4 regions of the Bacillus sp. BC05(2025) genome follow, and region 4 is predicted to be linked to each of the others. Evidence: riboswitches for the same ligand, from Rfam matches in the RefSeq annotation. Region 4 holds a riboswitch; each other region holds the start of a gene.
The links. A riboswitch is a leader RNA that binds a small molecule or an ion and turns the genes downstream of it on or off. The one in region 4 is predicted to bind S-adenosylmethionine.
Positions count from the first base shown of each region.

Region 1: linked by a shared signal. The riboswitch ahead of ACZ76X_RS03895 (hypothetical protein) and the one ahead of metK (methionine adenosyltransferase) in region 4 are both predicted to bind S-adenosylmethionine.
Region 2: linked by a shared signal. The riboswitch ahead of ACZ76X_RS23220 (methionine ABC transporter ATP-binding protein) and the one ahead of metK (methionine adenosyltransferase) in region 4 are both predicted to bind S-adenosylmethionine.
Region 3: linked by a shared signal. The riboswitch ahead of ACZ76X_RS19845 (methionine ABC transporter ATP-binding protein) and the one ahead of metK (methionine adenosyltransferase) in region 4 are both predicted to bind S-adenosylmethionine.

Region 1 covers NZ_JBWYRA010000001.1:735,912-739,114, forward strand. The annotation lists gene ACZ76X_RS03880 (group-specific protein) at 1-265, opposite strand, end outside; gene ACZ76X_RS03885 (NAD(P)H-dependent oxidoreductase) at 262-837, opposite strand; gene ACZ76X_RS03890 (SWIM zinc finger family protein) at 861-1,250, opposite strand; gene ACZ76X_RS03895 (hypothetical protein) at 1,504-1,761, opposite strand; SAM riboswitch class I at 1,864-1,962, opposite strand; gene ACZ76X_RS03900 (hypothetical protein) at 2,085-2,276, shown strand; gene ACZ76X_RS03905 (YwiC-like family protein) at 2,309-3,031, opposite strand.
Region 2 covers NZ_JBWYRA010000009.1:180,263-183,465, reverse strand. The annotation lists gene pruA (L-glutamate gamma-semialdehyde dehydrogenase) at 1-382, shown strand, start outside; gene ACZ76X_RS23230 (hypothetical protein) at 561-710, shown strand; gene ACZ76X_RS23225 (cysteine hydrolase family protein) at 941-1,504, opposite strand; SAM riboswitch class I at 1,746-1,851, shown strand; gene ACZ76X_RS23220 (methionine ABC transporter ATP-binding protein) at 1,975-2,994, shown strand; gene ACZ76X_RS23215 (methionine ABC transporter permease) at 2,984-3,203, shown strand, end outside.
Region 3 covers NZ_JBWYRA010000006.1:180,334-183,536, forward strand. The annotation lists gene ACZ76X_RS19830 (toprim domain-containing protein) at 110-454, shown strand; gene ACZ76X_RS19835 (thioredoxin family protein) at 458-766, shown strand; gene ACZ76X_RS19840 (hypothetical protein) at 921-1,265, shown strand; SAM riboswitch class I at 1,391-1,498, shown strand; gene ACZ76X_RS19845 (methionine ABC transporter ATP-binding protein) at 1,678-2,703, shown strand; gene ACZ76X_RS19850 (methionine ABC transporter permease) at 2,696-3,203, shown strand, end outside.
Region 4 covers NZ_JBWYRA010000010.1:68,715-71,917, forward strand. The annotation lists gene ACZ76X_RS23720 (GNAT family N-acetyltransferase) at 1-504, shown strand, start outside; gene metK (methionine adenosyltransferase) at 546-1,745, opposite strand; SAM riboswitch class I at 1,914-2,035, opposite strand; gene pckA (phosphoenolpyruvate carboxykinase (ATP)) at 2,264-3,203, shown strand, end outside.

The sequences.
Region 1 (3,203 bases), on a different contig from region 4:
TTTCAATTAGATGTGGATTGTTTTTAAGGAAATTCCACTGCAGCGCTTTAGGAAGAAAATACGTTTCATATTCTTTACTTCCTCTTACTACCTCATCCACTTCTCTTTCACAAATTCCTCTTATTAAATAATCATTTCTTAATTGAATCTGTATTTGTTGAAACGTTTCACTACATTTCTTCAATTGAATTAAGCAATTCATATATGTACGAAAAAGTTCATTATCATACTGACAACAATTTATAATACGTTCCATTTCATTCATAACGTACGAGCCTTTTCTTCTATTTGTAATAACCACTTTTCCCGCTTCTCTCGTTTACTCGTTTTCACAGATTGAAAAACAGATCGTTTTATATCGCGAATGCCGCAAAAACGTAAAACACCTCTCTTCATTATAATCCAATCGGCTGATCGATATAGTAGTGCGACGTACCATAACGGTGAGTCTAACGTATTAATTACCCATGCCTTCTTACCTTTTAGTAACCCTTTCGGCAGGGCACCTTCATATTTATAAGCAAAACCAGCAACGAAAATGCGATCAATAAATCCTTTTAAAATAGCTGGCATCCCCCACCACCATATTGGATAAATGAAGAGAAGAGTATCCGCTTCTTCTACTAACGCTCTGTACCGAGCTGTTTCTTCTTCATTTACTAAATCACGCCTTTTCTTCTCTTCATTAAATACAAGGACGGGATTAAATTGTTCTTTATATAAATCAAGTACCGTAACCGAATGGTTTGTTTCTTGTAATCCTTTTTGTACATGCTTTAAAATCGCCGCGTTAAAACTTGAAGGACTAGGATGAGCGTATACAATTAGTACATTCAATACATAACAACTCCCTCTATAAATTAAAGTTTCCCCTTCTTTAACATCTTCTCTACAATTTGTACGTTTTTTGAGCTTTGTAATAAACGGTTTAATACGGTAAGCAACTCTTCCTTGTCTAAATCTTTCAGTTTCTCTTTCACCGTACTTTCACCAGCACCTTGAATATCATAAACAACTGCCGCCATATGTTTACAATAGTTTTCATATGGACACTCACAGCTACTTTCTGTAAAATCTTCAAGATCAATAATCACTTCATAGTTTCCTGCATTTCCAGTAACGAAAGCAAATATTTTCTTGTCTTGTATTTCAACATCATCTACATGTCCTTCTTCATAATATTCATACCCTTGATCCATAATGTACTTAGGTATCCATTTCGTTATATCATGTAATAAACAAGCGTACATAACAACACCTCTTCCTTTAATTCCCTTTTGACTTCCACAACCCCTGTATGTTATTCTAATAACTGTCAAATAGCAAGTCTATATGACAAAACAACTGACACCTATTCGGCGAAGGTGTCTCTTTTCATTTGCAGCCGATATGAAGTGCCTCTTTCAGGCACATTCAATCTTTGACACTACACACTCAACACCATTCCCTGTATCAGGCTGCTTAAGCAGTCTTTTACTCTACATACTTCAAAAAAAAGAGAGCTTAGCTCCCTTTTCCCGCCTTATAAAATACCCCTTTTTCCGTATAGAGATATTCATCAGCTAATGTAATTTTCCCATCCAGTTTCAGTTCATCTAATAGTCTTGATAAATAAAATTGATGTAACATCTTTTTCGTGAATTTTCCTTCATGATGCGAAACGATATGTTCTTGAATATCTAACAATGATATTGGCTTATCCTGCTCTATCATATATTCATAAACTGTACTACGCAGTTTTACGTATTTTTCGAGTATCACAGTAGCTCGCAACCCCTTTCTTCTTAATATAAATTTTTTCGTAATCGGTTTTTTTGCAATAAAAAAACCTCTCCGATAAGAAGAAGTTACGTATATATCTTCGTCTTATCTCCCAGAACAAATATGTTCTGCTGGAATTAGCACCTGCATCGCGGTTGCTGGGTTTCATCGGGCCAGTCCCTCCACCTCTCTGGATAAGAAAATATTCACTTAATTCTTACTATACGTAATTTCATTTTAATTGTCAAACAAATATAACAAATTATATTTTGCTTCTTACTGTTCATACTATACATATATGAACATGCAAGGAGGATTATGAAATGCACGAAAATGCTCGCGGATATGTACAAGACTCATTTCAATCATTACAAGAAGCAAAACATTGTTTAGAAGCTGCACTACAAACTGTTGAAAAAGATTTTAATCGCGCACGTATTGAACAATCTCTTTATGCGATCGAACAAGCTATTCAACGTTGTGATTACACGGTTCACATTTTAGAACAAGATTGAAAAAACTTCCCATCATAAGGTGGGAAGCTTTTTCAAATGGCATACTTCATAATTATTACCGTTATGATTAAAAAATATACAGAATTAGCAATTTCTAAAATCCCTACTTTTATAATAGAAATCTTTTTACCGTATAACATAACTGCTCGAATGACACTCGGTATAAAAATAAGAGAACACAACGGATTGATAGCAAATACAATGATTGTTAATAGAATATGATAACCCCATGATATAAGCCGATACTTCGGGTTATTTTTCTCGCGTATCATCGTTTTCACATAAAACGTACTTCCTAAAAAATATAAAAATGAAATAAGCGCAATAAATAATGCTGTTTTATCTATAAGTTTCATTGAAAAATAATAGCTAACTAAACCACCAATACAGAAAACAATAATCGCACTGATGTCATTTAGTAATGCTCTTTCATTTTTTTGATGAGCGTAATACATATTTACTATAAATAATGGAATCATGAATACTACGAATAAAAGAATGCGCCATTCATATAATAGAGAAATCATTCCAAATACGAACGCAATGATCAAATATACAATTGTAGCATGTAAATACTCTTTTTTTCGTCTTTGCTTTATGTACGTAAGAAATGGATACGTAGCTAAATAGATAAAGAACCAAGCTAAAAACAACGGAATATGATACATAGTAGGTTTCCCAAGTATGACACTTAATAGAAATGGTATAACGAGCATGGCCCATGCACCGTGTTGCTTCGGAATAACTAACCTCATTAACTATACACCTCCTCTTCGAAAACATTTCTCACCTACTATTATACAAATAATCTCATATAATAACGGAAGTATATTGGATCAATTTTTTGACAATAAAAAATGCTCCTTACAATATGTAAGAAGCATGAATGAGGCAAACGAATATGTAAGTCGCGACCCTACCTTATAT
Region 2 (3,203 bases), on a different contig from region 4:
AGGAGACGATTCTAAAGGCTGGTTCATCCAACCAACAATCGTTGCTGACGTTGCAGAAGATGCTCGCCTAATGAAAGAAGAAATCTTCGGACCAGTAGTAGCATTCTGTAAAGCAAAAGACTTTGACCATGCACTTGCAATTGCAAATAATACAGAATACGGTTTAACAGGAGCAGTTATTTCTAACAACCGTGACCATATTGAAAAAGCACGTGAAGACTTCCACGTAGGTAATTTATACTTCAACCGTGGATGTACTGGTGCAATCGTAGGTTACCAACCATTCGGTGGCTTTAACATGTCTGGTACAGACTCTAAAGCTGGTGGCCCTGACTACTTAGCACTTCACATGCAAGCAAAAACTACTTCTGAAACTTTATAAGAAATAGTAAAAGAGATCTTCGCAGTCTGCGAAGATCTCTTTTTTTTGAAAAAATTATCTATATATGGATCAAGATAGATATCAGTAGAAAAACTAATAAGGTTTACTTCAGTAAAATAAGGTATATTATATTGATTGAATAGATTCTCTTTAAAGACAAGAAAAGTAGGTGAACAAAGTGGGAAAATATCAATTGGATTATAAAGGCCAGGTAGCTGTGGCAAAGTTTCATGAAAAACAGACGCCTGTCAAATTTGATAAAAAGCAGCAAATTGAAAAATTGCGTGCGGAATATTTGAAAAAGAAGCAAAAACAAACAGGAAAATAATAGGGGAGACTAGTTAGTTTGAACGAAAAACGATTTACTATATATTACTAATTGGCGAATAGAACTAGCTAAACCCTATTCATATCGGGATAAACATGTAAATAGAAACAAAACAATGAGAAAAGTTGACTTATTAGTCACATTTTTAGTATTCATTTTAAGGATTTCCTGTATAATACAATTTGAAAGAAAATCTATGGTTTGACAAGAAACACTCCTTTCGGTTTTGCTCACTGAAGGGAGTGTTTTTTTGTAGCTACAAACTCCTCTGTGCTCATTACATTTGCATATACGCCATTTAAACTAGCCAAAATTGTGTTATGAATATAAACGGCTGGTATAGTAGCATTCTTAAAAGAAAGATCTTTTGTAGCACAAGCATCATGTATAACGGTACATTGAAAGCCGAAATCAAAAGCAGCTCTCACGGTAGCATCAATACACATATGAGTCATCATCCCACATATGACGACGTGCTCGATGTTTAAACGTTGTAATTGTTCTAGAAGATCAGTTTCCCGAAAACTATTTGGATAATGTTTGATTATAACGGTTTCATTTCTAAGTGGGCGTACGCTTTTATGAATATGTACACCTTCTGTATTTGGTAGGAAAAAAGTAGCGTCATCTTTTATTGCTACATGTTGGATATGAAAAATAGGTTCATTTCTCGTTCTAAAGAGTTGTAGTAGCTGATTAGCATAGTCGCTTGCTTCTACCGGATTACGTAATTCCATCTTTCCTTGTGGAAAATAATCATTTTGAATATCAACGAGTAAAAGGGCTGTTTTCATATATTTATCTTCCTCCGATTTTATATTCAAATAATGGTATTCAATTAGTAGAGAAGATTATCCTTTTAAAAAATATGCGAGAGGAGAATTTTACATAACTTTAAAAAATACGATTTTCTCATGGAATTTCATCTGAAAATTATAATAAAGAAATAATTGATACTTTTCTAAAAAATGTATTGACTCTTATTATTCTGAGTTCTATAATGAGAATTAATTAAACGACAATTAAATCGATACATTCTTATCCAGAGAGGTGGAGGGACTGGCCCTACGATACCTCAGCAACGGGTTTTTTAATACCGTGCTAACTCCAGCAAGCCTTATAAAGGCTTGGAAGATGAGAAGATGTGAACGAGTACATATAAGTGCTCTCCTTCTTATCTTTATGTTTGATAAGAAGGAGAGCACTTTTTATTTTACCTCGAAAGCTCTACTTCAAGTTTTTACAGCATATAGGAGGGGAAAAAATGATTTCTTTTAACAACGTAAGCAAAGTATATGAATCAGGTGGGCAATCTGTTCATGCGGTGGAGGATGTAACGTTATCGATTGAAAAGGGCGAAATTTTCGGCATTATCGGTTTTAGTGGCGCTGGAAAGAGTACGTTATTACGCTTAGTAAATATGTTAGAGAGACCAACAGCAGGAACGATTTCAATAGATGATAAAGATATTACATCACTATCGACGAAAGAATTACGGAAGCTAAGACAAAGAATAGGGATGATTTTTCAAAGTTTTAATTTATTTAATTCAAGAACAGTGTTTGGGAATATTGCGTATCCATTAAAATTAGCGAAAGTACCAAAGAATGAGATAAAAGAAAGAGTAAATGAACTGCTGAAGTTTGTCGGGTTAGAAGATAAAGCAGACTATTATCCAGAGCAACTATCAGGTGGTCAAAAACAGCGTGTTGGTATTGCTAGGGCACTGGCGACATCACCTGATATCCTTATATGTGATGAGGCAACATCAGCTTTAGATCCAGAAACAACGACAGAAATTTTGAGCTTATTAAAGAAAGTAAATCGAGAATACAATGTAACAATTCTTCTTATTACACATGAAATGCATGTTGTGAAAGAAATTTGTCACCGTGTAGCTGTAATGGAGAAGGGAAAGGTTATTGAAGAAGGAAAACTGTTTGACGTTTTTACACAACCAAAAACAAAGACGACTCAAAACTTTGTACGCTCTATCATTAATGATCATTTACCGGAAAGTGTTCTAGGGAAAATTCAAAATGGTGGACAGATTTATCGCTTAACATTTACTGGCGAAGAGACAGGACAGCCGGTACTATCGTATATCGCGAAAAATTATAACGTCGATGTAAACGTACTGTACGGAAATATTATTGAACTTCAAAATGTGTTATTTGGAAATTTACTTGTAGAACTGCAAGGTGAGCAGAAAGAAATTCAAAAAGCATTACAACATCTAAGACTACAAGTGCAGCTGAAGGAGGTAGAAGCTCATGCGAGTTGATTGGAGTATATTTTGGCCCCGCATAGTAGATGCGACGGGGGATACCCTCTTAATGGTAATTGTAACCTTAATATTCGCTACAATTCTTGGTATACCCCTAGGTTTACTTTTATATGTAACGAGAAAAGGAAACTTTTTAGAAAATAAATGGATCTTTTCTATTCTTAATATCATTATTAATACAATTCGTCCGGTTCCATTCATCATCT
Region 3 (3,203 bases), on a different contig from region 4:
CACTTCCGCTTTTCTTTTGCAAAAATAAACAGGAAACAACATGAAAATAACGAATATACTATATACTAAGTTAAAGGTTGTATAGTATATGGTGATCGGGTGATGACATATGATTTATGTAGAAAAAGTCATTATTGTAGAAGGTACATCAGATAGAAGAAAGATTGAATCTATTATTCGGGAACCGGTGGAAATTGTTTGTACAAATGGTACAATTGGTTTGGCGAAAATGGATGAGCTCGTTGATCAGTTTTTTGATAAAGAAGTGTATGTACTTGTGGATGCTGATGATGCTGGAGAAAAGTTAAGGAAACAATTTCGAAAAGAATTTCCGCAAGCAGAGCATATTTATATTGATCGCTCGTACCGAGAAGTGGCAACTGCGCCATCTTCACACTTAGCAAATGTATTATGGGGAGCTGACATTGACGTTTATACAGAATATTTACGGTAAGGAATGATAGAAGTGATTGACTGGACAGGAGCCGAAGCAACAGCCCTAATAGAGAACGAAGAAAAAACAGTGTTATATGTATATACTCCAATGTGTGGAACATGCCAATTAGCAAAAAAGATGTTAACTGTCGTTGAGATGACAATTGAAGATTTGAAAATTGGAATGTTAGATTTAAATTATGCTCCGCATGTAGCGAAAGAGTATGGAATCGAAAGTGTGCCGTGTTTACTTGTTTTTGAAAATGGGACACTCATGAAGAAGATATATGCATTTCATTCGGTTGAATATTTATATACGGAATTAAAGTAGGCGGCAAAGTTTTTGCCGCCTCGACATATTTCTTGGGAAATATGTCGAGATGCAGGGTGGTTACAGTATTTGTCGAGCGAAAGTAACAGGATTGCTCTTTAGTGAGAGGGAATGGTATGTGTAATAGAAAGTGATATGAAGGATGTGATTTAAGGTGAAATTATATTCTTTGCTGCAATCATTTGTAAATTACGCTAATGGTCAATATCATTTAGAACCGCTTTTAAGACAAGGAGAAAAAACTGTTAATTTCCGCTTTGGAGATGAAAGTTGTTCGTTACAAATTTCAAGAGATTATATAGAACTGCTACATGAGGAAATAGGGACGGAGCAAATCGTTTGTGTAGATGAAGAAGATGTAAAACAATTGGTAAACGGCAATGTACGATTGCAAATGTTAATGAATGATGGACGTGTACAATATTCGGGAACATATCGAACGATGCTATTAGTCGAATCGATGTTTCACATATGTAAACCGATGTCAGTAGGGGCTTAAAATTCTGAAGTTTCATTTTTTGCGAAAATTTCTGTTGACATGGTGTGTGGATATTGATACAATTCAATTCATAAAATATAGACAATTTCATAAATTACAAATCAGACGAAAATGTAATCTGATTTCTCTTATCAAGAGAGGTGGAGGGACTGTGCCCTGTGAAGCCCGGCAACCGTCAACTTATGTTGAAATGGTGCCAATTCCTGCAAAGCAAATGCTTTGAGAGATGAGAGAGAGGGATAATGTTGTTATATACGCATATAAACCTTTCTGCTTCTCTAAAGCGGAAAGGTTTTTTTGTTGTTTGAATGTGGAGGACATTCAAATAATACAAGTAGTGATACCGGTGGACTACACGCATTAAACATAAAAAATTGCGGAGTCGATCCAAACAAAAAAGGGGTGATACACCATGATTCTATTAGAGAATGTAAAGAAAATATATAAAGCAAAAAGCGGTGATGTTACTGCTGTAGATAACGCCAATTTAAAAATAGACAAAGGTGAAATCTTTGGTGTTATCGGATATAGTGGTGCTGGGAAAAGTTCTTTAATTAGATTATTCAATCAGTTGGAGAAACCAACTTCTGGCCAAATTACAATTGCAAATCGCGTCATTTCAGCCATTACAGGAAGTGAACTTCGTAAGGCAAGGCAAGAAATCGGAATGATTTTTCAGCATTTCAACTTACTTTGGTCAAGAACTGTACGCGAAAATATCGAGTTTCCGCTTGAGATTGCAGGTGTTGATAAGGCGAAGAGAAGAAAACGCGTGGATGAGTTAATTCATCTTGTTGGATTAGAAGGAAGAGGAGATGCGTATCCATCTCAACTGAGCGGAGGACAAAAGCAACGTGTTGGTATTGCAAGAGCATTAGCTAACAATCCGCAAGTGCTTTTATGTGATGAAGCGACGTCAGCTCTTGATCCAGAAACGACAGATCAAATTTTAGATTTATTATTAGATATTAATAAGCGTCTCGGTTTAACAATTGTACTCATTACACATGAGATGCACGTGATTCGAAAGATTTGTAATCGAGTGGCGGTAATGGAAAAAGGAAAGATTGTAGAAACGGGTCCCGTACTTGATGTATTCCGTAATCCACAGCAAGATATTACAAAACGATTTGTAAAGCAATTAACAGATTCTGAAGATACAAATGAAACGATTGAAAGTTTAATTGAAAAATATCCAGATGGTAAAGTAGTTCGTTTGCAGTTTATCGGTGAAGCTGTAGAAAGACCAGTACTTCAAAGATTAATGCAACGCAGTGATATAGAAGTTAGCATTTTGCAAGGAAATATCGCACAAACGAATGACGGTTCTTACGGTAGTTTAGTTGTTCATTTAAATGGTGAGGAAACAGCGATTCAGCAAGCAATAGAGGGAATACATCAAGATCAAGTAGAGCTGGAGGTGATTGCACATGGATAAGTTACTCACAAATGTCGATTGGAATCAAATGTTAGAAGCAACTGGTGAAACGTTATATATGACGGCAATCGCAGCTCTTGCCACATTTGTTTTAGGACTCATTTTAGGATTGTTACTCTTTATGACAGCAAAAGATAATTTATGGGAAAACAAGACGGTTAACACAGCGATTGGAGCGTTCGTAAACATTTTCCGTTCCATACCATTCATCATTTTAATCATTTTATTAATCCCATTCACAAAGGTTTTGCTTGGAACAATTCTTGGAGCGAGTGCAGCATTGCCAGCTTTAATTATTGGAGCAGCACCATTTTACGCGAGAATGGTTGAAATCGCACTTCGCGAAATTGATAAAGGTGTAATTGAAGCTTCAAAAGCAATGGGAGCAAAAACAAGCACAATTATTTTGAAAGTATTAATTCCAGAATCGTTACCGGCATTAGTATCTGGTATTACGGTTACGACAATTGCTTTAGTAGGCTATACAGCAATGGCGGGAG
Region 4 (3,203 bases):
CAGTTACGAAAGTTTTCCGAAGATGATATTCTAACGTATTATAAATGGCATAATGATATAGACGTTATGAGTTCAACTACCCTTAACCTTGATAAATACTCCTTACAAGATACAGAAAAAATTTGCCAGCAATTTATTCATTCTTCAAACTCTAAGAGCTATATCATTGAAGAAAAAACGACGAACCTTCCAATTGGTATTACTTCTTTAATTCACATTGATTCGTATAATCGAAACGCTGAATGCATTATTGATATTGGTAAAAAGGATTACTGGGGGCAAGGTTATGGGAAGGAAGCTTTCACTTTATTATTGAATTATGCATTTTTAGAATTAAATTTACATCGCCTTTCTTTGCGAGTATTTTCTTTTAACGATAGAGCAATTAAATTATATAAATCACTCGGTTTTCAACATGAAGGAACTTGTAAAGAAGCTATATTCCGCAACGGCACTTGGCATGACATTGAACTCTTCGCTTTATTCCAACGTAATTATAAATAAAAAAAGCTTTGCGCTCACCGCGCAAAGCTTTTTTTCATATATTATAGACCAGCTTGCTCTTTTAAAGCAGCAGCTTTGTCTGTACGTTCCCATGTTAGATCTACATCAGTACGTCCGAAGTGGCCGTAAGCTGCTGTTTGTTTGTAAATTGGGCGACGTAAGTCTAGCATTTTAATAATACCAGCTGGGCGAAGATCGAAGTTGTTACGAACTAGTTCTACTAGTACGTCTTCAGATACTTTACCAGTGCCGAATGTATCAACTGAAATTGATACTGGTTGCGCTACACCGATTGCGTATGCAAGTTGTACTTCTGCTTTCTCAGCAAGACCAGCTGCTACGATGTTTTTCGCAACATAACGAGCTGCATATGCTGCAGAACGGTCAACTTTCGTTGCATCTTTACCAGAGAATGCACCGCCACCGTGGCGAGCGTATCCACCGTAAGTATCAACGATGATTTTACGTCCTGTTAAACCAGCATCACCTTGTGGTCCACCAATTACGAAGCGGCCAGTTGGGTTAATGAAGAATTTCGTTTCTCCATCGATTAATTCTGCTGGTACTACAGCTTTAATTACGTGCTCTTTTAAGTCGCGATCGATTTCTTCCCATGTAACATCTGGGTGATGTTGTGTAGAAATTACGATAGTATCAACACGTACTGGTTTACCATTTTCATCATACTCAACTGTAACTTGCGTTTTTCCATCTGGACGTAGGTATGATAATGTATCATTTTTACGTACTTCAGTTAAACGGCGAGCTAATTTGTGAGCAAGCGAGATTGGAAGTGGCATTAACTCTTGTGTTTCATTACATGCGAAACCAAACATTAAACCTTGGTCTCCTGCACCAATTGCCTCAATCTCAGCGTCAGTCATTTGACCTTCGCGTGCTTCTAGCGCTTGGTCAACACCCATAGCGATGTCAGCAGATTGCTCATCGATAGATGTTAAAACTGCACAAGTTTCTGCATCGAATCCGTATTTTGCGCGTGTGTAACCAATGCCTTGAATTGTTTCACGAACGATCTTTGGAATATCTACGTAAGTAGAAGTCGTAATTTCCCCCGCTACCAATACTAAACCAGTTGTTACAGTTGTTTCACAAGCTACACGTGCATTTGCGTCCTTTGATAAGATCGCATCTAAAATTGAATCAGAAATTTGGTCACAAATTTTATCTGGATGTCCTTCAGTTACAGACTCAGATGTGAACAGATGACGTTTTTTTGTCATGTGGTAAACCTCCCTACAGTAATTGTATATATTGTACGGAACTCATCCTTAATTTGCCACAGATTGCGACATACATTTATTCTCCCACACAAGCATACAGAAAAACCTTTCCTACTTTAATAGAGGAAAGGTTTAATTTGCTACTTGCATACTGCTTTTTGCCCTTCGCTCTTATCGTTCGAGACCTGTAGCCTCGCACAGGTTTTAGCACCTATTCACTTGTGTTTACCAATACAAGTGAGGTTGCTGGGCTTCATCGGGCCTGTCCCTCCGCCAGCTCGGGATAAGAGAGTATCCGTCCCAACCTATACTAAAGAAATGATATTCATTTGTCAATTAATATTCACATTTTCCTGAAAGTTTTTCTCAATACGCCTAAAATGAAATATTAATAAGGAAATAATGTATTCACACAAACAAAAAGAAATAAATAGTATACATTATTTATATAATTGTGTTATACTCTTGTTGGGGATTACGAGAAATATTTCATTAAATGAAAAGGATGGTATATAAATATGAGTACTGTGAATGTCCAAATTGGTTTACACGAATTATTGAACGGAAGCAATGCACAGATTCAACTAAGTGTTCCGCAATTAGTGGAAAAAGTATTAATGCGAAATGAAGGGAAATTAACTTCGACTGGTGCCGTTTCTGCTTCAACTGGAAAATATACAGGACGTTCTCCTAAAGATAAATTTATTGTGAAAGAAGCATCGGTTGCTGACAAAATTGCTTGGGGAGCAGTGAATCAACCGATTTCTGAAGAACATTTTAATAAATTATATACAAAAGTTTTAGAATACTTAAAAGAAAAAGAAGAGTTATTCGTCTTCAAAGGATTTGCAGGCGCTGACCGCAATTACCGCCTACCAATTCAAGTTATTAATGAATATGCATGGCACAATTTATTTGTACATCAATTATTCATTCGTCCAACTGAAGAAGAATTAACAACTCATGAATCAGAGTTCACAATTGTTTCTGCACCGAATTTCAAAGCTGATCCAGCTGTTGACGGTACAAACTCTGAAGCATTCATTATGGTTTCATTCGAAAAACGTATCGTACTAATTGGTGGTACAGAATACGCTGGAGAAATGAAAAAATCAATCTTCTCTATTATGAACTTCTTATTACCTGAACAAGATATTCTTTCTATGCATTGCTCTGCAAACGTAGGTGAAGAAGGCGACGTAGCACTATTCTTCGGTTTATCTGGAACAGGTAAAACAACATTATCTGCTGATCCAAACCGTAAATTAATCGGTGATGATGAGCATGGTTGGTCTGATAACGGTGTATTCAATATTGAAGGCGGTTGCTACGCAAAATGTGTAAACCTTTCTCACGAGAAAGAACCCCAAATTTTCGATGCAATCAAATTTGGATCTGTTTTAGAAAACGTTATCATTAATAACCAAACGCGTATCGCAGACTACAACGATACTACTT